One region of the Streptomyces sp. CLV115 genome, then DNA from elsewhere that is predicted to be linked to it. Evidence: riboswitches for the same ligand, from Rfam matches in the RefSeq annotation. Region 1 holds a riboswitch; each other region holds the start of a gene.
What was found. A riboswitch is a leader RNA that binds a small molecule or an ion and turns the genes downstream of it on or off. The one in region 1 is predicted to bind cyclic di-AMP.
Positions count from the first base shown of each region.

Region 1 (7,553 bases):
CGCCCAGCACCCGCACATCCCGCACCCCGGGCAGTCCGGACGCCGGGGCGAGGCCCTCCCCGAGCCCGGTGCCGATCCGCTTCACCTCCCGCTGCCAGTCCTGGCCGAGCAGCAGATCGACGGAGGCGCACGCCACCGCGGCGGCGAGCGGATTGCCCATGAACGTCGGCCCGTGCGCGAGCACCGGAACCTCGCCGCTGGAGATGCCCTCCGCCACCCGGGAGGTGCACAGCGTCGCCGCCATCGTCAGATAGCCGCCGGTCAGCGCCTTGCCCACGCACATGACATCGGGGGAGACGCCCGCGTGCCCGGCGGCGAACAGCTCGCCGGTACGGCCGAAGCCCGTGGCGATCTCGTCGAACACCAGCAGTACCTCGTGCTCGTCGCACGCCTCGCGCAGCACCCGCAGATAAGCGGGGGAGTGGAACCGCATCCCGCCCGCGCCCTGTACCACCGGTTCCACGATCACCGCGGCCAGCCGGTCGGCGTGCTCGGCGATCAGCTCCCGCAGATGCCGTACGTACGCGGCGTCCGGCTCCGTGTCGAAACCGGCCGGCGGCTCGTCGGCGAAGACCTGGCGGGGCAGCACCCCCGACCACAGCTCGTGCATGCCGCCCTCGGGGTCGCACACCGACATCGGCTGCCAGGTGTCCCCGTGATAGCCGCCGCGCCAGGTCAGCAGCCGCTGCTTGGCGGGCCGCCCGGCCGAGCGCCAGTACTGCAGGCACATCTTGACCGCGACCTCCACGGCGACCGAACCCGAGTCGGAGAGGAAGACATGCCGCAGCGGCTCCGGGGTGATCTCGACCAGCCGGGTGGCCAGCCGCACGGCGGGCTCATGGGTGAGCCCGCCGAACATCACATGGCTCATCCGGCCCAGCTGATCACGGGCCGCCTCGTTGAGCACCGGATGGTTGTAGCCGTGCACCGCCGACCACCAGGACGACATGCCGTCGATCAACTCGCCCTGTCCGTGGGACGGTTCGGCCAGTTTCAGTCGTACCCCGGACGCGGACTCCACGACCAGCGGCTCCTGACGGCCCGGCATCGGGCCGTACGGATGCCAGACGTGCGCCCGGTCCAGGGACCGCAGCTCGGCCGGGGAGAGCGCCTCAGGCATTGGGGGCGAGGTCCGTTCCCGCGCCGCGACGGCGGACCGCCACCAGGTCCGTGCGGGCGGCCGGAACGTCCGGCGACCCGGCCGCGGCCTCCCCGGGCGACTCTCCGCACGGGGCGCAGCCGCCGTCGTGCGAACCGCAGCCGCCGCCGGACTCCGCACGGTGCGCGGGCAGCGTGGTCGTGCCCGCTCCCTCCACCTCGAAACCGGCGTCCGCGATCATGTCCAGATCCGCCTGACCCGCCTGGCCCTCGCTGGTCAGGTAGTCGCCCAGGAAGATCGAGTTGACCAGGTTCAGGGCCAGCGGCTGCATCGAGCGCAGATGCACCTCGCGCCCGCCCGCGAGCCGTACCTCCACATCTGGGCAGACGAACCGGACCATCGCCAGAATCCGCAGGCAGCGCTGCGGAGTGAGGTTCCACTCCTTGGCCAGCGGTGTTCCCTCGAACGGGATCAGGAAGTTCACCGGCACCGAGTCCGGGTCCAGTTCACGCAGCGAGAAGACGACATCGACCAGGTCGGCGTCGCTCTCGCCCATGCCGGCGATCAGCCCCGAGCACGCCGAGAGCCCGGCGGCCTGCGCCTGGTGCACCGTCTCCACCCGGTCCGCATAGGTGTGCGTGGTGGTGATGTCCCCGTACGTGGCCTCGGACGTGTTCAGGTTGTGGTTGTACGCGTCGGCGCCCGCCGAGCGCAGCCGGTCGGCCTGCCCGTCGGAGAGCAGACCGAGGCAGGCGCACACCTCGACGCCCTCGTTCTGTTCCTTGATCGCCTCGATGGTCTCCGACACCCGGTCGACATCGCGGTCCGTCGGACCGCGGCCGCTCGCCACCAGGCACACCCGCTTCGCCCCGCCCGCCACCCCGGCGGCGGCGGCCTTCGACGCCTCATCCGGTTTCAGCCAGGTGTACTTCAGGATCCCGGCCTTGGAGCCCAGCCGCTGCGAGCAGTACGAGCAGTCCTCGGGACAGAGACCGGACTTGAGGTTGACCAGATAGTTCAGCTTCACGCGCCGCCCGAACCACTGACGGCGTACCTTTCCGGCCGCGGCCACCACTTCGAGCAGATCGTCGTCGGAGGTCGCCAGTACGGCGAGCGCTTCTTCGCGGGTCGGCAGCTCGCGCCGCAGGCCCTTGTCCACCAGCGTGTTCAGGAGGTCCATGGCCAAGATCCTGGCCTACCGCACGGCTTCCAGCCAAGGAGGAACCGGACAACAGAGCCTGCCGAGGGTGTGTGTATTGCCACACCATGACCTGTTGCAGGCACGGTTAGGGTCTGTGAGCTGCCTACAAAAGGGACCGCTCATGCCCTTCGACCCGTTCGACTGGATCGACGCCGAGGCGTGCCGCCGCGCGGACGCCGGACTCGTCCGTACCCTGCGCCCCCGGCCCGCCGAGTCCGCACTTCTGGACCTCGCGAGCAACGACTACCTGGGCCTGACGCGGCACCCCGACGTCACCGCAGCCGCGGCCGGGGCCGCGCGCGAGTGGGGTGCGGGCGCGACCGGATCCCGGCTGGTCACCGGCTCCACCGCACTGCACGCCGAGCTGGAGGGCGAGCTGGCCGAATTCTGCGGTTTCGAGGCGGCCCTGGTGCTGTCGTCCGGCTACGCGGCCAACCTGGCGGCCGTCACGGCGCTCACCGGCCATGACTCGCTGATCGTCTCCGACGCGGGCAACCACGCCTCGATCGTGGACGGCTGCCGGCTCTCCCGCGCCGGAACCGCCATCGTTCCGCACGCCGATCCCGGGGCGGTGCGCAAGGCCCTGCAGGCGCACCGGGGCCGGGCGCTGGCCGTCACCGACTCGGTCTTCTCGGTCGACGGCGACGCGGCACCGCTGCCCGAACTGGCCGACGTCTGCCGGTCCGGGGGCGCCGCACTGCTCGTCGACGACGCACACGGCCTGGGCGTGCTGGGGGACGGCGGCCGAGGGGCGCTCGCCGCCGCCGGTCTCGCGGGCGACGAGGGCATCGTCACCACGCTCACCCTCTCCAAGTCCCTGGGCAGTCAGGGCGGAGCGGTCCTGGGACCGGCCCGGGTCGTCGAACACCTCGTCAACACGGCCCGTACGTTCATCTTCGACACCGGCCTCGCGCCGGCCGCGGCGGGCGCCGCGCTGGAAAGCCTGCGGCTGCTGCGCCGCGAGCCGGAGCGGGCAGGCCGGGCCCGCGCGGTCGCCGCGGCACTGTACGAGCAGCTCACCGGCGCCGGCCTGGCCGCCGTACGGCCGGACGCCGCCGTGGTCTCGGTGCGCGCCCCCTCGGCGGACGCGGCGGTGCGCTGGGCGGCCGACTGCCGCACCGCCGGAATCCTGGTGGGCTGCTTCCGGCCCCCGTCGGTGCCGGACGGGGTGTCCCGGCTGCGGCTCACCGCGCGGGCCGATCTGACCGAGGAGCAGATCGCCACCGCGGTGTCCGTGGTGCGTCGGACCGCCCCCGTCAGCTGACCGAATCCAGGCGCAGACCGGCGACGAACGAGGTCCAGGCCGCCGCGGTGAACCGCAGCGGCGGCCTGGACACATCCTTGGAGTCCCGCACGGCCAGCCGCTCGTCACCGAACGGCGCCGCCTCCACACAGTTGTTCATACCCGTGCTGCGGCTGCTGCGCCGCCAACGTAAGCCGTGCTGTGCGAGGCAATCCGACATGAGGCCCCCTCGGGCGGTCCGAAGTCACCGACCGTCGCGGTCGATCGCGGCGATCAGGTCCAACGAGTGCTCCGGCGACAGCGCGTGAGCCTGCATCGTGCGGAAGGCCGAGCTGTACGCCGCAAGGTCTTCTTTCCGCTCCAGGTAGAGGCTACTCGTCAAATGGTCGAGAACGACCACATCCAGATCAGAAGTGCTCGGAAATGAGAAGATAACGAAAGGCCCGGTGAGGCCGGCATAGCCGCCCATCGAGAACGGCAGCAACTGGAGTTGCACATGGGGCAGTTGAGCCACCCGGGCCAGATGGCGCAGCTGTTCCCGCATCACCCGGCACCCGCCGACCTGGCGCCGCAGCACGGCCTCGTCGAGCACCGCGCTCAGCCGCAGCGGTGGATCGGTCCGCAGCACCCCCTGCCTGGCCAGCCGCACCTCCACCAGCGAGTCCAGCTGGCCGGACGGCAGCCCGTCCAGTGACGCCCGGGTCACCGCACGCGCGTAGTCGGCCGTCTGCAACAGCCCCGGCACCACCGAGGTCTCCAGCGTGCGCGCGGTCCGGGCCTGGGACTCCAGACTGATGAAGTCGCGGTACTGGGGCGGGATCAGACCGCGATAGGCGTGCCACCAGCCGGTGCCGCCACCGCCCGCCGTACCCGCGAGCGTCGCCAGGAGATCCCGCAGCCGGGTGTCGTCCACGCCGTACGTGTCCAGCAGCCGGGTCACATCGGCCGGCCGCACCCCGCTCACCCCGGTCTCGATCCGGCTCACCTTCGACTGGTGCCAGCCGAGCATCCGCGCCGCGTCCCGACTGGTCAGTCCCGACGCGTGGCGCAGACTCCGGAGCTCCTCCCCGAGCTTGCGGCGTCGAACCGCTGGGCCGTGCTGCATCCGCGGCCTCCCTCCCTCTGATGCCGAGCGGACAGTGTGCCGTCCACATCCGGTCTTGCGTGGCAGGGTTCACCGCTTCGAGCGACAGATATATGCATATCTTGGTGGAACGCCGTCACAGCGGGCAGCATCAGTGGCAATCTGGCGCGAAGCGCAATCCGTACCGATCGCGGGTCGGCACGGGTGGGAAAGGGACGGCTCGCCATGGCAGACCATCAGGAAGCAAACGTCACTCTGCCGAGCGAGCCGGTCTCGGTCTCGGCAGCCCGCAGGTACGTGGCCCGGGTGCTCACCGAATGGGGCCTGGCGACCGACACCGATTTCGCCGACAGCATCCAGCTCATCGTCTCGGAGCTCGCGACCAACGCGGTCCAGCACACCTTCGGGCAGTCGCCCACGTTCACCGTGGACCTCCGGCTGGAGCGGGAGGAGCAACTGCACCTCGGAGTGACGGACAGTCACCCCCGCTGGCCCCGGCGACTTCCCGCCGCCGTCCAGCAGGACAACGGACGCGGCATGGTGATCATCCGGAGTCTGGCCAAGGAGTGCGGGGGCCGGCTCACCGTCACCCCCACCGCCGACGGCGGCAAGACGGTGTGGATCGCGCTGCCGTGGAGCATCCCCGTGCAGCGCTGACCGACGCGCTCGCCCGGCCTCGCCGCCCGGCCGCCGCGCCGACGCCGCCCGCCCGAACCCGCTGCGCAACAGTGCCTGGAGCGTCGCCGCGGCGGCGCTCGCCCGGTCACCGCGGTGCACCACCGAGATCGTCCGCCGGAAGGAGGCGGGAACCAGCCGCCGGACCGACAGCGGCGTGGCGCTCACCGCGCCGGGCCTGGTGCTGGTGACCGGTCCGCTGCCGCACTGAGCGGGGGAGGGCCGGCCACCGGGCCGGGCCACCGGCCGCGGGCGGGCCCGGCCGGCGGCCCCGGATCGCCGGCCGGGCCGTGCCTCAGCGGACCCGGCCGTAGTAGACCCTCTTGGTCCAGATCTTCTCCAGCCGCACCACGGCGCCGGTCCTCGGCGAGTGCCAGATCTTTCCCTTGCCGGCGTAGATCCCCACGTGGTAGACGCTGCGGCCGTAGTGGAAGAACACCAGATCGCCGCGCTTGCGGTGCGAGGCCGAGATGTGGCGGGTCCGGTTGTACTGCTGCTGGGCCGTGCGGGGGAGCTTCTTGCCGGCCTTCTTGAACGAATAGAGCGTCAGCCCCGAGCAGTCGAAGCGGCTGGGGCCGGTGCCCCCCCAGCTGTACGGCGAGCCCTTTTTCGACGCCGCGACGTTGAGCGCCTTCATCGACAGCGTCGCGGCCTGGGCGTCCGTCGCGGCGCCCGGAGCGAACATGGTGCCACCGACGGCGGCGAGCGTGAGAACCGAGGCCGTACCGGCCCGGACGAGCAGAGACGGGACATGAACCTGCGCAGTCATGCGCAACCCTTCGTCAGCCGCCTGTGAAGGATGACCTGTCGGGTTCGGGCTGGCGAAGTTGCCCGGCCGCGTTCGGCGGCTTCACCCCGAGGGTCGACCGGTGTTCAGGTCGACCCGTTGTGCTCGGGTCCTCCACTCCTGCCGATCCACTTTCGTCGACCAGGCATCCGGACGGCGGCAGGACTCGGCGTCCGCCCGGACCGCCCCGCCGCGGTGGCGGGGGCTTGTCGTCCCAGGGATCTTGACTCACCGACTGCCGGATTTCCGAGCTGAAACCGGGATATGTGAGGCTCCTCACGACTGATCCGTTCGGGTGGACATGGTGATTCCCGCGGCTTTCACCGGTGGCCCCGACCAGGTGCGTACCTGGGGCGGAAGGGTTGATTCCGTTCACTGTCCACGCGGAAAACGCAAGTTGAGCGGTCCCTCCTGAGGGGGACTTCCTACGCCGAACGAGCGAGGAATTCCGGTGGGGTGGTCGGGCGTGTCGGGTACGGGAGCCGGGTGACGGCCGCCGGGCGCCGGGCCAGGGGGAGTTGGCCGGATCCGCGCCGTGCGCGCGGACCGCGCGGGCCGGTCAACTCGACGGTGCCGGGGGCACGCTGACGCGCCCGGCCCGCCGCTCCCCGTCCAGTACCCGCAGCGCACGGGCGAGCGTGGCCGCGTGGACCTGCGCCTCGCCGCGCTCGTGCATCAACGCGAGGGCGTCCCGCAGTGTGCGTGAGTGTGCGACGAGTGCCTGAGCGGCGCGGAGCGCGCCGTAGGTGTCCCCGCCGCGGGCCGGGTTGATCCGGCCGACCTGGTCGAGGACTTCGAGATAGCGGTCGATGAACTCCCCCTCGGCGCGCGTCAGCGCGGGCAGCGGCGGGAACTCCGGTGGTCGCATCGGGCGTTCACCTCGCGCCGTGCGGCGGCAGTGCGGAGTTCCGGCTCTCCAGGACGTGGTCCACCAGCCCGTACGCCTTGGCGCCCGCCGCGTCGAGGATGAGGTCGCGTTCGGTGTCCGCGGTGATCTGCCCCTCGGTGTGGCCCGTGTGACGGGCCAGCAGGGCGGTGAGCATCGCGCGGACCCGTTCCAGTTCCCGTGCCTCGATCTCCAGATCGGAGGGCTGCCCCTGCACCGGCTCGGTGAGTCCGGGCTGCTGTACGACGATCCTCGCGCCGGGCAGGGCGTGCCGCCGGCCGGGAGCACCCGCGGCGAGCAGTGCGGAGGCGCAGGAGCCGGCCTGGCCGAGGCAGTAGGTCTCCACCTCGCAGTCGAGGTACTGCATCGTGTCGTAGATCGCGGACATGGCCCCGAACGAGCCGCCGGGCGAGTTGATGTAGAGCGACACCGGCCGGTCCGGTGCGTCGTGCTCCAGGTACATGAGCTGCGCGATCAGGTCGCCGGCCGCGGTGTCGTCGACCGGGGTGCCGAGGAAGACGATCCGTTCGGAGAGCAGCTTGGAGTACGGGTCGAGGGTGCGGGTCCCGTTGGTCGTG
Region 1 is NZ_JBCEWQ010000006.1:73,120-80,672, forward strand. Features, by position in the region: gene AADR41_RS03865 (adenosylmethionine--8-amino-7-oxononanoate transaminase) at 1-1,120, opposite strand, end outside; gene bioB (biotin synthase BioB) at 1,113-2,279, opposite strand; gene AADR41_RS03875 (8-amino-7-oxononanoate synthase) at 2,422-3,564, shown strand; gene AADR41_RS03880 (DUF397 domain-containing protein) at 3,557-3,763, opposite strand; gene AADR41_RS03885 (helix-turn-helix domain-containing protein) at 3,788-4,648, opposite strand; gene AADR41_RS03890 (ATP-binding protein) at 4,853-5,284, shown strand; partial or broken gene AADR41_RS03895 (LysR family transcriptional regulator) at 5,321-5,467, opposite strand; gene AADR41_RS03900 (C40 family peptidase) at 5,598-6,071, opposite strand; cyclic di-AMP (ydaO/yuaA leader) riboswitch at 6,075-6,247, opposite strand; gene AADR41_RS03905 (hypothetical protein) at 6,649-6,957, opposite strand; gene AADR41_RS03910 (ATP-dependent Clp protease proteolytic subunit) at 6,965-7,553, opposite strand, start outside.

Region 2 (7,553 bases), on a different contig from region 1:
TCATTGCGTGTTGTCCGACGGGTCTGTCCAGCAGCGGCAGTCACAGCCGGCCGTCCCGCTCCTTGAGGAGCAGCGGGTCGGCGAGATCCTGGCTGCCGTGCCGGAGCGCAGGCACTGGCGATACCGGCCGCGCCGCGTGGGCATGGTGTGGCGCAGCCGGACGTTCCGCGTCGTGGCGGTGTTCACGGTGCTCGCGATCTGCGGTCTGGCGATCCTGGCCCTGGTCCGGGACCAGACGGGCACCCAGGGGTTCCTCGTCGGCCTCGGCCTCGCCGTGCTGCCCGTACCGCTCCTGCTGACGGCGTTCCGCTGGCTGGACCGGGCCGATCCGGGCCCCTGGCGCAATGTGCTGTTCGCCTTCGCCTGGGGTGCGTTCGCCGCCGCCCTGGTCGCGATCCTGGCGAATTCCTTCGCGACCCGCTGGATAGCCACGACCATCGCCGACCCGTCCAACGCCGACACCCTCGGCGCCACGGTCATAGCCCCGGTCGTCGAGGAGAGCGCCAAGGCCGCCGCGGTCCTGCTGATCTTCCTGTTCCGCAGACGGGAGTTCAACGGGATCGTCGACGGCGTCGTGATCGCCGGCGTCACCGCGAGCGGCTTCGCCTTCACCGAGAACATCCTCTACCTCGGCAACGCCTTCGGCGAGGACCAGCAGATCGGCAGTTCGGGCGTCGTATCGGTGACGGCCGCGACGTTCTTCGTACGGGCGGTGATGTCGCCCTTCGCGCACCCGCTCTTCACGGTGCTGACCGGCATAGGTTTCGGGCTCGCCGCGGCCTGCGCCCGGCGCCGACGGATCCGCCGCATCGTGCTGCCGCTGCTGGGGCTCGTCCTCGCCATGGGCATGCACTCGCTGTGGAACGGATCGGCGGTCTTCAGCCCGTACGGCTTCTATGCCGTGTACGCGGTGTTCATGGTCCCGGTCTTCGGCCTGGTGACCTGGCTGGTGATCTGGTCGCGCCGGCGGGAGCTGCGCACCCTCGCCGCCGAGCTGCCCGCCTATGCGGCGGCGGGCTGGCTGAGCCCGGCGGAACCGCTCGCCCTCTCCTCGATGCGGGCCCGCGGCTTTGCCCGCGACGCGGCCCGCCGCCAGTACGCCGTCGCGGCCCGGGGAAGCCAGTACACCCCGTACGGGCCCGGCTGGGCGCCCGGATCCATACCGGGGGCGGTGCCGGGAACGATGCCGGGCTCCGTGCCCGGCCCCTCTGTCCAGGCGGCGCAGGCGAAGGCCGCGGCGCAGGCCGCGGAGGCCCACGGGAAGGCGGCCGCCCGCGCCGTCGCCGAGTACGAATCGTTCGCGACCTCACTGGCCGCGCTGCGCCTCCAGGCCCGGCGCGGTACGACCGGCCCGGACTTCGCCGAACGCGAGCTGGAGCTGCTGCACCACCTGTGGCAGCGCAGGGAGGTGGCGGCCCCCGCCCTGACGTACGCGGCACAGGCGACCGGACTCCTGCGCCCCCACCGCCTGCCGCCGCTCCCGTACGCCCAGCAGTTCACTCCACCCACGGGGTACGGCGCATACCTCAACGGCCCCGCCCAGGCGCAGGCGCACCCGCATGCCCAATACCCCGGCCCTGGCTCCGTTCCCGGCCCCGGCCCCGGCCCCGGCCCCGGGCACAATCCCTATCTGATGCCGCAGCAGCCCCCGCGCTGAGGCCTGCCCGACGGATCGACGGATCGACGGATCGATGGATCGACGGATCGGGCAGACCCTGCGGGCCGGGCGGATCAGACAGCCGGGCGGATCAGGCGGTCAGGCGGATGCCTCGGTGAGTTCGGCCAGCTCCTGCTCGGTCAGCGTGAGGTCCGCGACGGCCAGCAGTGCGGGCAGCTGCTCGACCGTACGGGCCGAGGCGATCGGCGCGACCACGGTCGGCCGGGATGCGAGCCAGGCCAGCGCGACGGTCGCGATCTCCGCGTCGCGCTCCTTGGCGACCTTGTCCAGCGCGGCCAGGACCTTCTGTCCCCGCTCCGACTCCAGGTGCTGCCGGGCGCCCTCCGCCCGCGCGCTCTCCACCGAGGAGCCCGGACGGTACTTGCCGGTGAGGAAGCCGGCGGCCAGCGCGAAGTAGGGCACGACACCGAGCCCGGCACGGGCTGCCGTGTCCTGGAGCTCGCCCTCGTAGGTGTCGCGGGAAACCAGGTTGTAGTGCGGCTGAAGCGCGACGTAACGGGCCAGGCCCTCGCGCTCCGAGAAGTCCAGGGAGGCTTGGAGCCGCTCGGAGCCGATGTTGGAGGCGGCGATCTCCCGGACCTTGCCCTCCTTCACCAGCTGGTCCAGGGCGGTGATGATGTCCTCGACCGGCACGGTCTCGTCGTCGAAGTGCGTGTAGTACAGATCGATGTGGTCGGTGCCGAGCCGGCGCAGCGACTCCTCGGCCGCGGCCTTGATGTTGGCGGGAGCGAGCCCCTTGTACCGGGGGTGGGTACTGACCTTCGTCGCGACGACGATGTCGGAGCGGTTGCCGCGTGCGGCAAGCCACTTGCCGATGACGGTCTCGGACTCGCCGCCCTCGTTGCCCGGAATCCAGGCCGAGTACCCGTCGGCGGTGTCGATGAAGTTGCCGCCGCCCGCGGCGTAAGCGTCCAGAACGGCGAACGACTGTGCCTCGTCGGCGGTCCAGCCGAAGACGTTGCCACCGAGAGCGAGCGGGAAGACCTGAAGGTCGGAAGGGCCCAGCTTACGAAGAGAAGTCATAGGTAAAACAACGGATTCCGGTGCACCCGCTATTCCGGCGGAACCACTGTTCCGGTTGGACCGCTGTTCCGGCGGAACCACTGCGCCGACAGGCCCCCTTCCGGCTCCGGCGACACCCCTTCCGGGTACCGGCAGTTCCAGGAACTCACCACTCCCCCGTCCCGCCCACGAACAGACCGGCAGCCCTGACGTCGGGGGGTGAGCGTCAGGACTGCCGGGGTTCATCGGCCGGCGGACCGGCTGGGATCGAGCGGCCCACGAGGTGGGCGTCGGATCAGGGGTTGAGGCCCTTGCCGCGGAGCCAGGCCATCGGGTCGATGCCCGTGCCGCCGGCGGTGTGGACCTCCAGGTGGAGGTGCGGTCCCGTGACGTTGCCGGTCGCGCCGACCCGGCCGATGGTCTCGCCGGTGCTGACCTTCTGGCCGACACTGACGCCGATCGAGGACTGGTGGCAGAACCACAGCTCGGTACCGTCGTCGAGTTCGAGCACCGTGCGGTAGCCGTACGCGCCGGACCAGCCCGCCGACTTGACCGTGCCGCCGTGGATGGCCTTGATCGGGGTGCCGGTCGGGGCCGCGAAGTCGAGGCCCGTGTGATAGCCGGAGGACCACATCGAGCCGGCCTCGCCGAAGGTCGAGGTGATCGTGTACGAGGAGGTCGGGATGGCGTAGCTGGCGGCGAGCTTGGCCAGCCGCAGCGCCTCCGCCTTCTTCTTGGCCTCCTCCTCCGCCTTCTTCTTCTCGGCGGCGGCCTTGGCCTCGGCCTCGTCCTGCTGCTTCTTGGCCTCGGCGGCCGCCTTCTCCGCGGCCTTCTTCTCCTCGGCCGCCTTGGCCTCGGCGTCGGCGGCGTCCTGCTGCTGCTCGGCCTGCTGGAGGATGCGGGCGCGGAGCGCCTCGCCCGCGTCCGTCGTGCCCTGCTCGGCCTCGGCGGTGGTGATGCCCGCGGTGGTGAGCGGGGCAGTCGTGGCCGCGACCTCGGTCTTGTCGGCCTCGGACTCGCCGGAGAACAAAGCCCCCACGCCCGGAAGGGACTTGGCGTCGGGGAGGTTGTCCTTGATCGAGTCGGGCACGGAGATGGAGACCGGGGGCTTGCTCTGCGCGGTTGCCATGCCACCCGCGCCGACCGCCGCTATGACGCCGACGCCCAGCACCGTGGAGCTGCGGGCGAGGCCGTTGCGCTGCTTGGCGACGCGGTGCCTGCCGCGCACCGGGCGGACGGACTCCTCGGTGGGGTTCCACTCGTCCCAGCCACGGTCGGGCTCACCGGTGAACTCAGCCGTGAAATTGCCGGTGAAGTCGCCTCCGGACTCGGTGCCGTAGTCGGATTCGAACCGGGACGGGGCCTCGGGGGCAGGCTTGTTGGACGCCACGGGGGCGCACTCCTTTCCTTCCTTCTCGCCTACCGGGTTAGCTGACGGGTTCGGAGCAGGAAGGTCTCCTACGGGCCCCTCTGCCTCTCACGAGACACAGGTGCCCGATTCACCCCATGTAGGTGGTTCCCCGGTTCCCTTGCGGAATTCGGCGCTCGCGCGCGGTGCCGCCACTGACGACGGCTGGGACGACCGCGCTGCGTTATCGAACGTTAATAGACACCGGGGCCGTATTCCAAGCCGTTCCAACTGATCGTTCACTTCCTTGGCCTGGACTTTACGGGACACAAGTGGGTGGAATCGGACGAGTTGACCGACCCTCAGTCACTACCCTGATTCTGACGTTGCGTCAAACGTTATGCGGAGCGGTGCCTTTCGGTTACGCACGGTGGCATCGCCCCGTCACGCCTCCTCGGCACCCACGATCGGCACGGTCCTTCGCCGGTCCGGCTGCCCCTCGGCCGGGCGCGCGACCGCGAGCAGCGCCATGTCGTCGGTCGACTCGCCGCCCGTGTGCAGCCGTACGTCGTCGGTCAGGGCGGAGAGCAGTTCCTCGGGCCCCGGGAAGAGCCGCCCGCGCAGCCGGGCCGCCGGATCGTAGAAGACCCCCTCGGTGTTCCGCGCCTCGGAGAGACCGTCCGTGTAGAAGAGCAGCGTCGTCCCGGCCGGCAGGTCCCACTCGTCGGTGCACTCCGGCCACACCCCCAGATCCATCCCGAGCGGCAGCGCGGGCACCGACGGCTTCAGCACGTCCAGCGCCCCGTCCGGATGCAGCAGGATCGGCTCGGGGTGCCCGCGGTTGACGATCCGCACCCGGGACAGCCCGGTCGGGATCTCGGCCAGCACGGCCGTGATGAACCCTTCGAGCACGTCGAGTCCGCCCCGCCGCGCCTCCTCCCGGGCCAGCGCCCGCTCCAGCCGTCCCGCCACCCCCTCCAACGAGGCTTCCTGCTCGGCCGCCTCGCGGAACGCCCCGATGACCACCGCCACCGTCTCCACGGCGTCGAGCCCCTTCCCCCTCACGTCCCCGACCACCAGCCGCACCCCCCACGGGGTGTCCGACACGGCGAACAGGTCACCGCCGACGAACTCGTCCGCCTGCGCCGCCTCGTACCGCGCCGCGACCTGCAGCCCGCCGGTCCGGTCGGCCGGCTGCGGCAGCACCGCGCGCATGGCGGTCTCCGCGATGTACCGCGCGGAGGCCAGCTGCTCGTTGCCGCGCCGTACGACCCCGTTGATCACGACCGCGAGGACCGAGACGGTGGCCAGGGTCAGCAGTTCGATCAGCGGCACGGCCTCGGGCAGCGTGCTGCTGTACAGGCGCAGCACGATGACGGCCAGCATCGAAGCGATACCGGTACGGATGGTGCTGGCCAGCGAGAAGAAGGGGGCGGCGATCAGCGGAGCGGCCACGAACAGCGGGATGGCGGTGAAAATGGGCGGGGTGAGGGCGTCGAACAGCAGCCCGCCGAGGATCATCAGGGGAGGCAGCGCGCGGACGAACCGCCGGGTGCGGGCACCGCTCCCGGCGTGCTTGCCGCGCCGCTTCTCCCGCTTCCACACCTGTGGTCTCCTGCCCGGTACGCGCGCGGCTGCGGACGGTACCGCGCCCCACCCCCAGGCTCACCGGACCGGACCGAAGCGGCGACTCCTCGTCGGCCAATGGAGGGACACGGGGACGCGGGGATCGCAGGGAACACGGGAGGGGACACAACCCGGGAGGGGACACAGAGGAACACAAGGGGGCATGTGCGCCATGGCCCGCCCGGGACACGGCGAAACGAATTCAGGCCCGGCACGCTGTGTGCGTGCCGGGCCTGAATTCTTCAGTAGCGGGGACAGGATTTGAACCTGCGACCTCTGGGTTATGAGCCCAGCGAGCTACCGAGCTGCTCCACCCCGCGTCGGTGAACACAACTCTACGCCATCCCCGGCGCCCTTTTGACCACTCGGGTTCACCCGCCCTCACCCCCCCTCACCGAACCGCGCCAGTACTGGTTCCAGGACCGGTTCGCGGACCGGTTCGCGGACCGGTCCGCCACCGGTTCGAACCTCACTGATTCGCGGACTGATTCGTCTCGGAGATGCGGGGCATGGAATCGGCCTTGCCATGGACGGCCGGCTGCTTCACCGGGTTGGCACCGCGTTGCAGCGAGTGGAGGATCGCCAGCCCCTGGCTGACGACGCCGGCCGCCATCTCGTTGACACCGTTGGTGCCGTTGAGGACGGTGAGGTCGGCGCCGGACATGCCCCGGGCGGCCGCGTCGGCCAGCGCGGGCAGGTTCTCCACGATGCGGTTGGCGGCGATGAGCTCCTGGTTGCCGTCGCGCAGCGACGCGGCGCGCACGCTGTTGGCGTCGGCCTGTGCCTGGGCGAGGGCCCGCTCGGTGTACGCGCCGCCGTCGGCCTCGAACTTGACCCGGTCGCGGGCCGCCTCCGCCAGGGTGCGCTGCCGGTACGCCTCGGCGTCCGCCGGGCGCCGGACCTCCGCCTCCAGCCGCTGGGCGGCGAGCGCGGCCTGTCGCTCGGCGAGCGCGGTCTGCTCCTCGATGACCTCGTGCGAGGCCCTGGCCTGCGCGAGCGGCCCGGCCTGCGCGGCGCGGGCGTTGTACTGCTCGGTCTCGGCGAGGAAGCCGGCCCGCTTGATCGCGGTGTCGCGTTCGTACTCCGCCTTGAGCGCGGCGGCCTGCTGCTCGCGCTGGCTGGCCTCCTGGTCCGCCTTGGCCTCGGCGATCCGGGCCTGGCTGGCGACCGCGGCGGCGTGTGGGGCCGCGAGGTTCTTGATGTAGCCGGTGGCGTCGTCGATCTCCTGGATCTGGAGGGCGTCCACGACGATGCCGAGCTTCTCCATCTCGCCGTGGCTGCCCGCGATGACCTCCTGGGAGACCCGGTTGCGCTCGCGGATGATCTGCTCCACGGTCAGTCCGCCGACGATGGAGCGCAGGTGCCCGGCGAAGATCCGCCCGACGAGCTCCTCCATCTGGTCCTGCTCGGTCAGGAAGCGGCGGGCCGCGTTGGCGATGGACACGGCGTCGTCACCGACCTTGAAGACGGCCACGGCCCGGACGTTGAGGCGGATGCCCTGCTGCGTCACGCAGTCCTCGGTGATCTCCGCCTCGCGCAGCGCCAGGGAGAGCATGCGCGCCTTCTGCTTCACCGGGAGCACGAAACTGCCGTGCCCGGTGACGATCCGGAACTGGGTGTCCAGCGTCTGTCCCTTGGAACCGGAGATGAGCATCGCCTCGTTGGGGGCGGGAACGTGCCAGAAGAACATGGGAAGACTCCTGCCGTACGACACTGCTTCCGTCGAGTGAGCGACTGCTCGGCCGCTCAGGACGGCAGGCGTTCCACGATCACGCCGCGAGCCGAGACCGTGTCGACGACAACGACGCGCGCGTCCCTGTCGATCGACGTCGCCGCCCAGGCGGTGTAGGCCTCGGACCCGCCCCGTACCGCCACCAGTACCTCGCCCGGACCGTCGGA
Region 2 is NZ_JBCEWQ010000154.1:10,293-17,845, reverse strand. Features, by position in the region: gene AADR41_RS34405 (PrsW family intramembrane metalloprotease) at 11-1,657, shown strand; gene AADR41_RS34400 (aldo/keto reductase) at 1,757-2,701, opposite strand; gene AADR41_RS34395 (M23 family metallopeptidase) at 2,976-4,070, opposite strand; cyclic di-AMP (ydaO/yuaA leader) riboswitch at 4,082-4,234, opposite strand; gene AADR41_RS34390 (PP2C family protein-serine/threonine phosphatase) at 4,473-5,633, opposite strand; tRNA gene AADR41_RS34385 (tRNA-Met) at 5,901-5,974, opposite strand; gene AADR41_RS34380 (SPFH domain-containing protein) at 6,124-7,344, opposite strand; gene AADR41_RS34375 (hypothetical protein) at 7,401-7,553, opposite strand, start outside.
Region 2: it holds a riboswitch for cyclic di-AMP, as region 1 does, so the genes downstream of both, AADR41_RS34395 (M23 family metallopeptidase) here and AADR41_RS03900 (C40 family peptidase) in region 1, are expected to answer to the same signal.

Region 3 (7,553 bases), on a different contig from region 1:
CGGTCCCGGATGATCGAGCGGTACGAGGCGATCATCCGGTTCGTGCCCTTGCCGTCGCCGAGGATCGAGCGCAGCTGCGCGACGTCGCCGTTGCGGACCATGTGCCAGAACTCCGAGCCGTCCGCCGGATCGGAGAGCGGGATGTTCACGCTTCGCACGCCGGGCAGTTCCACGTCCAGCCCGTCGAGCCTGCGGTCGGCGGCGTTGCGGAAGTCGAAGACCGTGTGCAGACCGAGACCGCCCAGGAACGAGGCGTCCTCGGCGGTGGCGTGCGCGAGGTGACCGCTGCGGAAGAGCCGCCCGTGCCGCACCCGCCGCCCGTCCGCGGTGGGCAGCCCGCCCACGTCGCGGAAGTTGCGGACGCCCGCCAGCTCGGGTTCCGTCGACGGGATCTGCGGCAACTGCTGCGTCACGGTGACTCCTGGAGTGTCTGGTGCCGGCGCGCGTCGCAGGCGAGGCCACTCCTGCGACGATACGACATTGATTCCTCAGGCAATCATCTCGGCCTTTCCCTGTCGATACCCGGGCGAACTCCGGTTCCCCCGCAGTGAATCCGCCGGGCGAATTCCTCGACGAACCGTTGCTCACACCCCGTCGATGGTCGATGATGTGCGGAACTGTTGGAATGTGGGGATGCGATGATCGAGACGGGCAACACCGGCCGGACCTGGCTGCTCACCGGGGCGAGCAGCAGCTACGCACTGCGACTGACCGAGCAGGACGAGCTGGTCCATCTGCACTGGGGGCCGAGGATCACCCTCGCCGCGGCGGAGGCGTTGGCCGCGGCCCCGGAACTGGACTTCAGGGCCTTCGAGTCCCACCTCGACGGCCGGGAGGAGTATCCGGTCGAGGGCGGCCCCAGGTTCGTCCGTCCGGCACTCTCGGTACGCACCGCGCAGGTCCGCGGCACCGAGTGGGCCTTCGACGCCGCCGAGGCGGACGGGGACGAACTGCGGATCGGCTTCACCGACTCCGTGCACCGGCTCGCCCTGACCCTGCACTACCGGATGCGGGACGACTCCGATGTCGTGGAGCGCTGGGCCACCGTCGCGCACGCCGGACCGGACGGCCCGCCGCTGGAGCTGCTGCGCGCCGATGCGGCCGCCTGGTCGCTGCCGGCCCGCGACGGCTGGCGGCTGAGCCGGCTGCACGGACGCTGGGCGGCGGAATCGCGACTTGAGCGGGCGGAGCTGCTGCACGGCGAGAGCGTCGTCTCCAGCAGGCGCGGCCACACCGGCCACCAGTTCCTGCCGTGGGTCGCGCTGGACGCCGACGGTGCCGCCACCGAGGAGAGCGGCGAGGTGTACGGCTGCGCGCTCGGCTGGTCCGGATCGTGGCGGATCTCCGTGCAGCGGCTGCCCGACGGGCTCGTGCAGATCACCGGCGGTGCCGGATACGACGACGCCGGTCTGGTCCGGCTGGTGCCGGGGGAGTCGTACACCACGCCCGTCTTCGCCGGGCTGTGGAGCGGGCAGGGGTTCGGCGGGGCGAGCCGCGCCTGGCACGCCTGGCAGCTGGCCCATGTGATCCCGGACGCGCAGAACCCGCGGCCGGTGCTCTACAACTCCTGGGAGGCGACGGGCTTCGACATCTCGCTGGACCAGCAGCGGGTCCTCGCCGAGCGGGCCGCCGCGATGGGCGTCGAGCTCTTCGTCGTGGACGACGCGTGGTTCGGGCAGCGGACCAGCGACCGGGCCGGGCTCGGGGACTGGACGCCGAATCCGGACCGCTTCCCCGGTGGGCTGAAGCCGCTCGCCGACGAAGTGCACGGGCTCGGCATGCAGTTCGGCATCTGGGTCGAACCGGAAATGGTCAATGCCGACAGTGATCTCTATCGCGCCCATCCCGATTGGGTGCAGCACTTTCCCGGGCGGGCGCGTACGGAGTACCGCAACCAGCTGGTGCTCAATCTGGCCCGCCCCGATGTGCGGGAATATCTCTGGGAGCAGCTGGACACACTGCTCTCCGGCACGCCCATCGACTATGTGAAATGGGATTTCAACCGCTGCTTCACCGATGCGGGCTGGCCGGGCGAGGACTACCCGCAGAAGCTCTGGGTCGAGCACGTGGAGGGCCTGTACGCGCTGATCGACCGGCTCAGGGCCGCGCACCCCACGGTCGCGTTCGAGTCCTGCTCGGGCGGCGGCGGCCGGGTCGACCTGGGGATCATGTCCCGCACCGACCAGGTGTGGACCTCCGACAACACCGACCCGCTCGACCGGCTCGCCATCCAGGAGGGCTTCGGACACCTCCACCCCGCGCGGGTGATGGCCGCCTGGGTCACGGACAGCCCGAACCACCAGCTCAACGGCCGGGTCAGCTCGCTGCGCTTCCGGTTCGTGAGCGCGATGGCCGGAGTGCTCGGGGTCGGCGGGGACCTCACCGAATGGAGCGAGGAGGAGCTGGCCGAGGCCCGGACCTGGGTGGAGCTCTACAAGGAGATCCGGCCCGTCGTGCAGCAGGGCGCGCTGTACCGGCTGCGTGCACCGCGCGGCGGACTCAGCGCGATCCAGTACGTCCACGGGGACGACGCCGTGGTCCTGATGTGGCTGGAGGCGCAGCGGTACGGGGAGCGGTCCCCGGCCCTGCGACTGCGCGGGCTCGACCCGGAGGCGACCTACACCTGCCTGGACACCGGGGCGGTGCACCACGGTTCGACGCTGCTGCACCAGGGGCTGCACACCGGACTTCGCGGTGATCTCGACGCACGCGTGCTGAGGCTCCGACGCGGATGACGGGCCCCTTATGTCCGTAATGCAGGCATTTGTCTGAACATCGCCTGCTTATAGGGGACATGAGGGTTGCCTCGTGAGCGGGATCATATCCGTGACGGTGTGTGGTGACGGAAGAGTCGGGCAATCCGTGCGCGGCGCGGAATGCCAAGATCCTTAATCCACGGAGTGTGACCGGAATTCCGCGTCGATTTCCCGGCGCGGAATCCGGCGTGGAACCCATGGCTTGTTCTCGCCGTCCCGACTCGCTTACGGTCACCGCAATCCGGACGGACCGCCTAATCCTGCCGCCGCCCGGAATTCACATCCACTCATCGCGTGGCAGGAGCGGGGGAACCAGGTAAGCCGCCGGCCGGAGAAATCCGGCCGGCTCGGGGTGAAGTCGCGCTCAGCGCGGCCGGGCATCTCCAGCCCGAACCCGACAGCTCACCTCGCAGGCGCCGGAGAGGAAATACGCCATGCCCATATCGGGTAAGCACCGTCGTCCGAAGCTCAGCACCATCGCCCGTGGCGTCGCCGCGGTCGGCGCCGGCGGCGCCGTCGTCGCGCTGCCGCTGCTCGGCGCCACCGGTGCCCAGGCCGCGGAGCAGTCCGTCCCGGCCGCCGCGCCGCAGCCGGCCGCCGCCACGCACGCCGCTCCCGTCGCGCAGAAGCAGGCCGCCACCACGACGTACTCCGTCGTCTCCGGCGACTACCTGTCGAAGATCGCCGCCGAGCACCAGGTCAAGGGCGGCTGGCAGCAGCTGTACCAGGACAACCGCGAGGTCGTCGGCGAGAACCCCGGCCTGATCTTCCCGGGCATGAAGCTGACCCTCGGCGCCAAGGCCTCCGGCAACGCCGCGCCCACCGGCGCCGGCACCGGCTCGTCCCTCCCGTCGAAGGCGCCCTCCGTCACCGTGAAGTCCGCCCCGGCCAAGACCTCGTCCGCCCCGGCGACCAAGGCCCCGCAGACCGAGGCCCCGGCCTCCGCCCGGAGCAGCGCCTCCGGCTACGTCCACCCGGTCCCGGGCAACCACACCACCGGTTACCGCGCCTCCGGCTCCAACTGGTCCAGCGGCAGCCACACCGGCATCGACTTCCCCGTCGCCACCGGCACCAGCGTCAAGTCCATCACCTCCGGCACCGTCGTCACCGCCGGCTGGGGCGGCGCCTACGGCAACCAGGTCGTCATCAAGCACGCCGACGGCCACTACTCGCAGTACGGCCACCTGTCCTCCATCTCCGTCTCCGCGGGTCAGGCCGTGAGCGCCGGTCAGCAGCTCGGCCTCTCCGGTGCCACCGGCAACGCCACCGGCCCGCACCTGCACTTCGAGGTCCGCACGGGCCCGGCGTACGGTTCGGACATCGACCCGATCGCCTTCCTGGCCTCGCACGGCATCTCCGTCTGAGCCGAACGGCCGGGCAGCTGAATCACCGGGCATGATCCGAGCGACACGGAAGGGGCGGTGCGCGGCGGCGCACCGCCCCTTCACTTATTCCCCCTTTACCAAAAACTGACCGGGTGGCCTATCTCACCACCCGTCAACCCCTTATTACGGTCGCGTAGGTCACATTCGGCAGTGCAGGATAAGCGTTTGTGGCAGACGATTCGAGAAAAAACCAACGTGGCGTCAACAACCGACAGAGCGTCATCGGGTCGTACGCGGCTATCGGCGACAGCTTCACCGAGGGAGTCGGCGACCCCGGCCCGGACGGGAAATTCGTCGGCTGGGCGGACCGTTTCGCGGTACTCCTCGCGGACCAGCTCCCGGACCCCGATGCGGCGACCGGCACGGAAGGTTCCGCGCACGGGAATTTCAGGTACGCCAATCTCGCCGTACGAGGACGCCTCCTCGACCAGATCGTCGAGGAGCAGGTGCCGCGCGCCAAGGAGCTCGCACCCGACCTGGTGAGCTTCTGCGCGGGCGGCAACGACATCATCCGGCCGGGCACCGACCCCGACGACGTGGCCGAGCGCTTCGAGCGCGCGGTCGCCGAGCTGACCGGCGCGGTCGGCACGGTCATGGTCACCACCGGCTTCGACACCCGCGGCATTCCCGTGCTGCGCCATCTGCGCGGCAAGATCGCCACGTACACCGCCCATGTACGGGCCATCGCCGACCGCTACGACTGCCCGGTCCTGGACCTGTGGTCGCTGCGGTCCGTCCAGGACCGGCGGGCCTGGGACGACGACCGGCTCCACCTGTCGCCCGAAGGGCACACCAGGGTCGCGCTGCGCGCCGCCCAGGTCCTCGGCCTCGACGTACCGGCCGACCCCGACCAGGAATGGCCGCCGCAGGCAGAGCGCGGCACCCTCGAAGTACGGCGCGACGACATCCACTGGGCGCGCGAGTACCTGGTCCCGTGGATCGGCCGGCGGCTGCGCGGCGAGTCCTCCGGGGACCACGTCGAAGCGAAGCGCCCGGACCTCCTGCCGCTCTAGGGTCTTTCGTCCGGATCGGGCCGGATCAGGGAGCGGGGTCCGGTGCCGTGCATTGCAAGGCGGAGGAGGGAGTCAGCTGGCTCTCCCCTGTCCGAGCGGAGCCGGGAGCTCGGGGAGGGCGCGTCGGCGACCGGCGACAACGCGGCGGGGCGCGGCACCGGTGCACACGGGACCGGCATGATCCGGACGAGAGGCCCTGGACGGCGTCCGGGGCCGTGGTGCCGTCGCCCGCCCGGCCCGCCGGGAATCAGGTCGGTCCGGCGATCGACGGCGGCACAGCCGCCGGGATCCGCTCCAGCACCCCGCCGGCGAAGACGTCGTACAGCGGCAGTGTCTCCAGGTGCACATAGCCGATGTGGCAGTCGCAGACCGCCAGCGGACAGGCGCGCGGACCGAGCGCCCGCCGGTAGCTCCCGTCATAGAGATTGCCCAGCTCCGCCGGGACGAAATGGCATCGCCGCACGGTGCCGTCACCGTCCACCGAGATGACCGACTCACCGGTCCGGCAGGGCAGCCCCGCCGACCGGTGCGGATGCCGGCTGTAGGGGAAGAGCGGGTCGACGGCCGTCCAGCGCTCCGCCTCCTCGTCCGAATACGTGTGGCCCTCCGCCGCGTTCACCCAGAGATAGACCTCGTCCGGCAGCGCGGCGCGCAGCCGTCGCGCCTCGTCGAGATGGTCGTCGAGCCCGACCACACCGACACTGTGCCGGATGCCGAGCGCGGACAGCTCCTCGCACTTGGTGAGGAACCGCTCGTACGGCGTCTGCCCCGGGTGGTACGTGCACCACAGCGCGATCTTCTCGCGGCCCGCCTCACCGGCCTCGGCCAGCCAGCCCGTACGACTGCTGATGTTGGTCTGGATCGCGACCCGCCGGACGTGCGGCAACTGCGCGAGCTCGACCAGCGCACGGCGGTACCAGGAGCGGACCAGACCCTCGCCCCACGGGGTGAACAGCACCGAGATCCGGTCACCGGTCTGCGCCGCGGCCCACGCCGTGAACCGCTCCAGCGCGGCCCGGTCGGCGCGCAGCTGCTCCCGGCTGTCGCGCCGCTTGGCGAACGGGCAGTACGGACAGTCGTAGTCGCACGAGGAGAGCGGCCCGCGGTAGAGGATCGTCAGGTCCATGGGGTACTCACTTCAGCTCGTACGCGGCCATCGCGGCGCGTACACCGGGGGAGAAGAGCTCCGGGCCCAGCGCGTCGGAGTGGGCGAGGCCCTCGGGGGAGAGCCGCAGCAGTCCGGACGCCCCGGCCGACGCGTCGAGCCAGCCGCGCGCCTCGAACCGGGCCAGTTCGAGGGGGAAGTCGTCGGCCGGCGAGGAGCCGAACCGCTCCCGGTAGTCGGCCAGCGGCAGTCCCCCGGCCTGGAGCACCGACTGAAGGAGGTGACGGCGGCGAGCCTCGTCGCCGTCGACGTACCGCCCGACCTCCGCACGCGAGAAGTCCTCGGTGGCGGTGTATCCGTCGATGATCGCCCGCACCTCCCGCATCTCCACCGCGTAGTCGAAGGAGTAGTGCAGCCCGGTGGTGTACGAGCGGGCGCCGCAGCCCAGGCCGATCATGCCGTCGGTCTGGCAGGCGTAGTCGTCGGGGCCGTCCGCCCGCGGGGCGTCGGCGCGGCGGAACATCCGCATCGAGACCTGCTCGTAGCCGTGGGCCAGAAGGTGGTCCCGGCCCGCGCGGTACAGCCGCAGCCGCTGTTCGTCCCAGGCCGCGTCGGCCGCGGCCTCGCCGTCGGCACCGAGCCGTCCCAGCCCGGTCAGGGGACGCACGTACAGCGGGTAGAGGTACAGCTCCTCCGGCCGCCGGCTGAGCGCCGTGTCCAGCGAGGTGCGCCAGCTGTCCTCGGTCTGGCCGTCGATGCCGTAGATCAGGTCGATGTTGAGGACCGGGATGCGGGCATTGCGTATCCGGTCCAGCGCAGCCTCCACGTCGGCCCGCCGCTGCGGGCGTACGGCGGCCCGCGCCTCGGCCTCGACGAAACTCTGCACCCCGATGCTGATCCTGGTCGCACCCCGGTCGGCGAGAACGGCCAGCCGGTCGGCCGTCGCGGTCGACGGCGAGGTCTCGACCGAGAGCGGCACGGACCGCAGATCGGCGCCCATCCGCTTCTCCGCGATGTCGCAGAGCCGCTCCAGCTCCGCGGCGGTCAGGAAGGTGGGCGTGCCCCCGCCGAACGCGGCCGCGGCGAACCGCACCGGCCCGTCGTCACCCAGCGCGTCCCGGACGGCGGTGGCCTGCCGGTCCAGCGCGTCGAGGTACCGGGTCGTCAGCTCGTCGGGAGCACCGATCCGGGTGAAGAGATTGCAGAAGCCGCAGCGGACCTCGCAGAACGGTATGTGGAGGTAGAGCGAGAGCGCGTCCTTGCGCTCGCCCGCCCACAGCCCGCGCAGGTCCGG
Region 3 is NZ_JBCEWQ010000004.1:89,303-96,855, forward strand. Features, by position in the region: gene AADR41_RS02605 (tyrosine-protein phosphatase) at 1-413, opposite strand, end outside; gene AADR41_RS02610 (alpha-galactosidase) at 639-2,735, shown strand; cyclic di-AMP (ydaO/yuaA leader) riboswitch at 3,031-3,187, shown strand; gene AADR41_RS02615 (LysM peptidoglycan-binding domain-containing M23 family metallopeptidase) at 3,191-4,120, shown strand; gene AADR41_RS02620 (SGNH/GDSL hydrolase family protein) at 4,309-5,154, shown strand; gene AADR41_RS02625 (STM4011 family radical SAM protein) at 5,402-6,280, opposite strand; gene AADR41_RS02630 (STM4012 family radical SAM protein) at 6,288-7,553, opposite strand, start outside.
Region 3: it holds a riboswitch for cyclic di-AMP, as region 1 does, so the genes downstream of both, AADR41_RS02615 (LysM peptidoglycan-binding domain-containing M23 family metallopeptidase) here and AADR41_RS03900 (C40 family peptidase) in region 1, are expected to answer to the same signal.

Region 4 (7,553 bases), on a different contig from region 1:
CATTTCGTCGACGACGTCGATGTCGAGGATCTTCTCCTCGAAGTCGTCCGGCGGCGGGGTCTTCGTGCTGCGGCGGGCCATCGCTGCTGCGACTCCTTCACGGATTCTGTTCGGGCAACCTCAGGTTCTGACGCGGACCATTGTGGACCGCCGCACTGACATCGCCGACCTCGACCCGTCCCAAGAGGCGTTCCGGGCCCCGGTCGAGGTGCTTTCGCGCCCCGCCGCGCGGGGGATGCGTCCCCCTTTCACGCGAACTTCCGGGTTACGGGAACTTCGCCACGCGCCCGTGCGCTTGCCTAAAGTGGCAGGTCTCGCAGGAAATCCAGTATCGCGATCGAAGGGACGTACATGCCCATGGGTCACACGGCCACCGCTCAGGCCGGCTCCGGCGGCTTGACAGCGACCGAGCACCGCCTGGCCAACGGCCTGCGCGTGGTGCTCTCCGAGGACCATCTGACCCCGGTCGCCGCGGTCTGCCTCTGGTACGACGTCGGCTCGCGCCACGAGGTCAAGGGACGCACCGGGCTGGCTCACCTCTTCGAGCACCTGATGTTCCAGGGCTCCGGCCAGGTCAAGGGGAACGGCCACTTCGAGCTGGTGCAGGGGGCCGGCGGCTCGCTCAACGGGACCACCAGCTTCGAGCGCACCAACTATTTCGAGACCATGCCCACGCACCAGCTGGAGCTGGCCCTGTGGCTGGAGGCCGACCGCATGGGCTCGCTGCTCGCCGCGCTCGACGAGGAGTCCATGGAGAACCAGCGCGACGTCGTCAAGAACGAGCGCCGCCAGCGCTACGACAACGTCCCGTACGGCACGGCGTTCGAGAAGCTGACGGCGCTGGCCTACCCCGAGGGCCACCCGTACCACCACACCCCGATCGGCTCGATGGCCGACCTGGACGCCGCGACCCTGGAGGACGCGCGCACCTTCTTCCGTACGTACTACGCGCCCAACAACGCGGTGCTCTCGGTGGTCGGCGACATCGACCCCGAGCAGACCCTCGCCTGGATCGAGAAGTACTTCGGCTCCATCCCGTCCCACGACGGCAAGCAGCCGCCGCGCGACGGCACGCTCCCGGAGGTCATCGGCGAGCAGCTGCGCGAGGAGGTGCGCGAGGAGGTCCCGGCGCGGGCGCTGATGGCCGCCTACCGGCTGCCGCACGACGGCACCCGCGAGTGCGACGCGGCGGACCTGGCGCTGACCGTGCTCGGCGGCGGCGAGTCGTCGCGGCTGCACAACCGCCTGGTCCGCCGGGACCGCACGGCCGTGGCGGCCGGGTTCGGGCTGCTGCGGCTGGCCGGCGCGCCCTCGCTGGGCTGGCTGGACGTCAAGATGTCCGGCGGTGTCGAGGTGCCGCAGGTCGAGGCCGCGGTCGACGAGGAGCTCGCCCGGTTCGCCGCCGAGGGCCCCACGCCCGAGGAAATGGAGCGCGCGCAGGCCCAGTTGGAGCGCGAGTGGCTGGACCGCCTCGGTACGGTCGCCGGCCGCGCCGACGAACTGTGCCGGTTCGCCGTGCTGTTCGGTGACCCGCAGCTCGCCCTGACCGCCGTTCAGCGGGTGCTCGACGTCACGGCGCAGGAGGTGCAGGCGGCCGCCAAGGCCCAGCTGCGCCCCGACAACCGCGCGGTGCTGGTCTACGAGCCGGTCGAACCGGCCGAGCCCGCGGACGCGGCGGACACCGACGAGACCGACACCGACGCGCACGAAGGGGCGGACCAGTGACCGACGCTGCCGCGACTGGAGTTTCGATGCAGTACCACCCGCAGCCGGCCCCCGGCACCGCCCGCCCCTGGGCCTTTCCCGCGCCCGAGCGCGGCGCCCTGCCCAACGGCCTCACGGTGCTGCGCTGCCACCGCCCCGGCCAGCAGGTCGTGGCGGTCGAGATCTTCCTCGACGCCCCGCTGGACGCCGAGCCCGAGGGCCTCGACGGCGTGGCCACGATCATGTCGCGGGCGCTGAACGAGGGAACCGACAAGCACACCGCCGAGGAGTTCGCCGCCGAGCTGGAGCGCTGCGGCGCCACGCTCGACGCGCACGCCGACCACCCCGGCGTCCGGGTCTCCCTGGAGGTCCCCGCCTCCCGGCTGGCCAAGGCCCTCGCGCTGGTCGCCGAGGCGCTGCGGGCGCCGGCCTTCGCCGAGAGCGAGATCGAGCGGCTGGTACGCAACCGGCTCGACGAGATCCCGCACGAGCAGGCCAACCCGGCCCGGCGTGCCGCCAAGCAGCTCTCCAAGGAGCTGTTCCCGGCCACGGCGCGGATGTCGCGCCCGCGCCAGGGCACCGAGGAGACGGTGGAGCGGATCGACGCGGCGGCCGTGCGCGCCTTCTTCGACGCCCACATCAGGCCGTCCACGGCGACCGCCGTGGTGGTCGGGGACCTCACCGGCATCGACCTGGACGTCCTGCTCGCCGACACCCTCGGCGACTGGTCCGGAGACACCGCCGCCCCGCGCCCCGCCCCGCCGATCACCGCCGACGACACCGGCCGGGTGGTCATCGTCGACCGTCCGGGCGCGGTGCAGACCCAGCTGCTCATCGGCCGGATCGGCGCCGACCGGCACGACAGCGTGTGGCCGGCCCAGGTGCTCGGCACGTACTGCCTGGGCGGCACGCTCACCTCGCGGCTCGACCGGGTGCTGCGCGAGGAGAAGGGCTACACGTACGGCGTGCGGGCCTTCGCCCAGGTGCTTCGCTCCTCGGCCCCGGGCTCCGCCTCGGGGGCGACCGGTGCCGCGATGCTCGCCATCAGCGGCTCGGTGGACACCGAATCCACCGAGCCGGCGCTCAAGGACCTGTGGACGGTCCTGCGGACCCTGGCGGCCGAGGGCCTGACCGACGAGGAGCGCGAGACGGCCGTGCAGAACCTCGTGGGTGTGGCGCCCCTGAAGTTCGAGACGGCGGCCTCCGTCGCGGGCACCCTGGCCGACCAGGTCGAGCAGCACCTGCCGGACGACTACCAGGCCCAGCTGTACGCCCGGCTCGCGGAGACCGGCACGGTCGAGGCGACCGCGGCGGTCGTCAACGCCTTCCCGGGTGACCGGCTGGTCACGATCCTCGTCGGCGACGCGGCCCGGATCGAGGAGCCCGTCCGTGCCCTGGGCATCGGAGAAGTGTCGGTGGTCACCGGCTGACAATCAGCCCGCCACGGCATGTGCCGCCCGGCATTTCATTGCATATCGGTACATGGGGAAGGCCCTCGCGAGCGCGATCTCGCCGGGGTCTTCCTTTTTGTCCGTTCTGGGGGGAGGTTGCCTGTCTGCCCTGTGGGATGCGCTACAAAACGGCCTGTCCGTTTGGTGAATGAAAGCGGCCCCGCTTAGCGTCGGCTCGACTGCCCGTCACTCGTATGCCGCATCCGCGACGTACCGGACAGTCATCGCCGAGTCCCCGTCAGGCGCGAGCCCGGGGAGCCGGGGACCCACGCAGTCCCTGGGGTGAATCGGACGTCTGAGCCCGGATGGGGCCGGGGCGTCCGTAGGAGACCTTCCTGCTCCGAACCCGTCAGCTAACCCGGTAGGCGAGAAGGAAGGAAAGGACCAGCCACTTCATGGCGTTCACCCGTGCCACCGGGAAGCACCGTGCCCCGAGCCGACTGACGCGCGGCAGCGCGAAGGCCGTCGGCGTCGCGGCTCTGGCCACCACCGGCGTCATCGGCGGCCTGGCCGCTCCCGCCTTCGCGGCGGACTCCGGCGCCCCCTCCGTGAGCGATGCCGGCCTCAACCAGGTCATCGCCATCGACAAGACCCTTGCCGAGCGGATCGACGCCCAGGCCGACGTCCAGCAGCACCAGGCCGATGTCGCCGCGAAGGCCAAGGCCGAGGCCCACCGGAAGGCCGAGGCCAAGAAGAAGGCCGAGGCGAAGGCCAGGGCAGTGGCCGAGGCCGAGGCCGAGGCCAGGCGCGCTGCCGAGGCCCGCGCCGAGAAGGCCCGCGCCGCCCGGTCCGCCGAGCGCGCCCGCCTGGGCTTCTTCCAGCTCCCGGTCGCCGGTTCGTACGTGAGCACCGGCTACAAGTCCAGCGGCTCGCTCTGGTCCTCCGGCAGCCACTCCGGCATCGACTTCCACGCCGCCTCCGGCAGCTCCGTCGTCGCCGTCGGCGCCGGCACGGTCGTCGAGGCCGGCTGGGGCGGCGCGTACGGCAACAACATCGTGCTCCGGATGACGGACGGCACGTACACCCAGTACGGCCACCTCTCCTCGATCGGCGTCTCCGTCGGCCAGAGTGTCGGCGCGGGTCAGCAGATCGGCCTCTCGGGCTCGACCGGCAACTCCACCGGACCGCACCTCCACTTCGAGGCCCGGACGACCCCGTCGTACGGCTCCGACGTGGACCCGGTCGCGTACCTGCGCGCCCATGGCGTCCGCGTCTGACCGACGCCCACCGCACCACCTCGTCGAAGGCCCCGGCAGCGCGCCGGGGCCTTCGGTGTGCCCGCCGCCCCCGACCGCCCGGGACGACCGGCACCGAACAGTCCCGCGACCAAAAGATATTCATGAATTTCCGCCCGGCATCGGAAATGCGGCCGCATTGCAATAGAGTCGCGGAACAGGCTTCGGCCGGCCGCGATTCGCGGGGATCGAGACGGAGGTTCGGACATGCGCATTCCGGCGCATTCGGTATGCACGGCAATCCGTGACGACATCGTCTCCGGTGTCTTCGAACGCGGCAGCCGGCTCACGGAGGAACTGCTGGCCCGCCGATACGGGGTCTCCCGCGTCCCGGTACGGGAGGCGCTGCGCACCCTGGAGTCCGAGGGCTTCGTGGTCACCCGGCGGCACGCGGGCGCCTGCGTCGCCGAGCCCACCGAGCGCGAGGCGGCCGACCTCCTGGAGGTCCGCACGCTGCTGGAGCCGCTGGGCGCCGCCCGCGCCGCGCAACGCCGCACCGAGGCGCACCTCAAGGTGCTCCGCGGTCTCGTGCGGCTCGGCCAGGACCGGGCCCGGCGGGGCGAGGGCGACGATCTGCGCGCGCTGGGCGGCTGGTTCCACGAGACGCTGGCACAGGCCTCCGGCAGTCCGGGCCTGATCGCGCTGCTCGCCCAGCTGCGGCACAAGATCGACTGGATGTACGTGGTCGAGCAGTCGGCCCGGCCGGTGGATTCCTGGGCCGAGCACGGGGCGATCGTGGACGCGGTGGCACGCGGCGACGCGGAACGGGCCAGGGCGCTGGCCGCCCATCACGCGGAACGGGCCGCGGCCGCGCACCGACCGCGCCGGTGGCCCGGCGGGCCCGGGGCCGGCCGGGTGAGGACCTCGCAACATTCCGTGAACGCCACAGGTGTCCGGAATTAACAATCGCGCCGTATACAAAGAGAAGTCGCCGCGCGGGGCGCGTCCCGGGCGGTCAAAATTCTGCCCGCCAGAATTCCGCCCGCGTGAATTCTGTCCCGTCTGGATTCTGCCCTGCTCGAATTCTGCTTCGCCCGGATTTCGCGTGTCTGAATCCTGGGGGCCGGAACTCGTTCGGCAGGCGCCGGGAAACAAAAGAGCCGCGGCCCCGGTTCAGGGTGCCACGGCTCTCTCGCGGAGGGTGTTTCAGACGGTCTCCGGGAGCTCCTCAAGTCCCTCGGCGACCAGCTTCGCCAGGCGGTCCAGGGCGGCTTCGGAGTCGTCGGCCTCGGACGCGAGCACGATCTCCTCGCCACCCTGCGCGCCGAGACCGAGAACCGCGAGCATGGAAGCGGCGTTCACCGGGTTGCCGTCGGCCTTGGCGATCGTCACCGGGACGCCGGAAGCCGTGGCGGCACGGACGAAGATGGAAGCGGGGCGGGCGTGCAGGCCCTCGGCCCAACCGACGTTGACGCGGCGCTCAGCCATGGTTCTGCCCTTCACGAATCAAAAGTTGTCTAGACCAGTCTCTCACGCGGTGCGCAGTGCTCCGGCCGGCCCCGGGAACAGCCCACAACGCCCGCGTACCCGCCGATCGGCCCTCTCAGACTGCCCCGGCCCCGAGACCTACGCGACCGCTGACGGAGCCGTACTCTTTGCCCATGCAGCCCGCGCCGGAGCAGAGTCCGCATCACGCCTATCCCGACCACTGGGAAGCGGACGTGGTGCTCCGCGACGGAGGCACCGCGCGCATCAGGCCCATCACCACGGACGATGCCGAACGGCTGGTCAGCTTCTACGAGCAGGTCTCCGACGAGTCGAAGTACTACCGGTTCTTCGCCCCGTACCCACGGCTGTCCGACCGGGACGTGCACCGCTTCACCCACCACGACTACGTCGACCGGGTGGGGCTCGCCGTCACGGTCGGCGGCGAGTTCATCGCCACCGTCCGCTACGACCGGATCGACGAGCGGGGCAGGCCCGCCTCCGCCCCCGCCGACCAGGCCGAGGTCGCCTTCCTCGTCCAGGACGCGCACCAGGGCCGGGGCGTGGCCTCGGCGCTCCTCGAACACATCGCGGCCGTCGCCCGCGAGCGCGGCATCCGCCGCTTCGCCGCCGAGGTGCTGCCCGCCAACAACAAGATGATCAAGGTGTTCCGGGACGCCGGGTACACCCAGCAGCGCAGTTTCGAGGACGGTTCCGTCCACCTCACCCTGGACCTCGAACCGACCGCCGAGTCCCTCGCCGTCCAGCGCGGCCGTGAACAGCGGGCGGAGGCACGGTCCGTGCAGCGCCTGCTGGCCCCCGGCTCCGTCGCCGTCATCGGCGTCGGCCGGTCTCCCGGCGGAGTCGGCCGCACGGTCCTGCGCAATCTCCTCGGAGCCGGTTTCACCGGCCGCACGTACGCGGTGAACCGCGCCTTCGCCGACGACCGGGACACCGTCGACGGCGTCCCCGCCCACCGCTCGATCGGCGAGATCGAGGAGCCGGTCGACCTCGCGGTCGTCGCCGTCCCCGCCGACCGGGTTCCGGAAGCCGTCGCGGACTGCGGCGAGCACGGCGTCCAGGGCCTGGTCGTGCTCTCCGCCGGATACGCCGAATGGGGCGCCGAGGGCCGGGAACGGCAGCGCGAGCTGGTCCGGCAGGCCCGTTCGTACGGGATGCGGATCATCGGCCCGAACGCCTTCGGCGTGATCAACAACGCCGAAACGGTCCGGCTGAACGCCTCGCTCGCCCCCGAGCCGCCCGCCCCCGGACGCATCGGCCTGTTCACCCAGTCCGGGGCGATCGGCATCGCGCTGCTCTCCGGGCTCTACCGGCGCGGCGCGGGCCTGTCCACGTTCATCTCCGCGGGCAACCGCGCCGACATCTCGGGCAACGACTTCCTCCAGTACTGGTACGAGGACCCCGACACCGACGTCGCCCTGCTGTACCTGGAATCGCTCGGCAACCCCCGCAAGTTCACCCGCCTCGCGCGGCGCACCGCGGCGGTGAAGCCGGTGGTCGTGGTGAAGGGCGCCCGGCACAGCGGTGCCACCCCGCCCGGCCACGCGGTGCCGGTCGGCCGGATCCCGGACGCGACGGTCTCGGCGCTGATGCGGCAGGCGGGCGTGATCCGGGTCGACACGGTGACCGAGATGGTCGACGCTGGCCTCCTCCTCGCCGACCAGCCGCTCCCGGCCGGCCCCAGGGTCGCGATCCTCGGCAACTCCGAATCGCTCGG
Region 4 is NZ_JBCEWQ010000035.1:53,768-61,320, forward strand. Features, by position in the region: gene AADR41_RS15225 (DNA gyrase/topoisomerase IV subunit A) at 1-81, opposite strand, end outside; gene AADR41_RS15230 (M16 family metallopeptidase) at 352-1,725, shown strand; gene AADR41_RS15235 (M16 family metallopeptidase) at 1,752-3,134, shown strand; cyclic di-AMP (ydaO/yuaA leader) riboswitch at 3,371-3,537, shown strand; gene AADR41_RS15240 (M23 family metallopeptidase) at 3,551-4,372, shown strand; gene AADR41_RS15245 (GntR family transcriptional regulator) at 4,598-5,293, shown strand; gene AADR41_RS15250 (HPr family phosphocarrier protein) at 5,537-5,818, opposite strand; partial or broken gene AADR41_RS15255 (GNAT family N-acetyltransferase) at 5,992-7,553, shown strand, end outside.
Region 4: it holds a riboswitch for cyclic di-AMP, as region 1 does, so the genes downstream of both, AADR41_RS15240 (M23 family metallopeptidase) here and AADR41_RS03900 (C40 family peptidase) in region 1, are expected to answer to the same signal.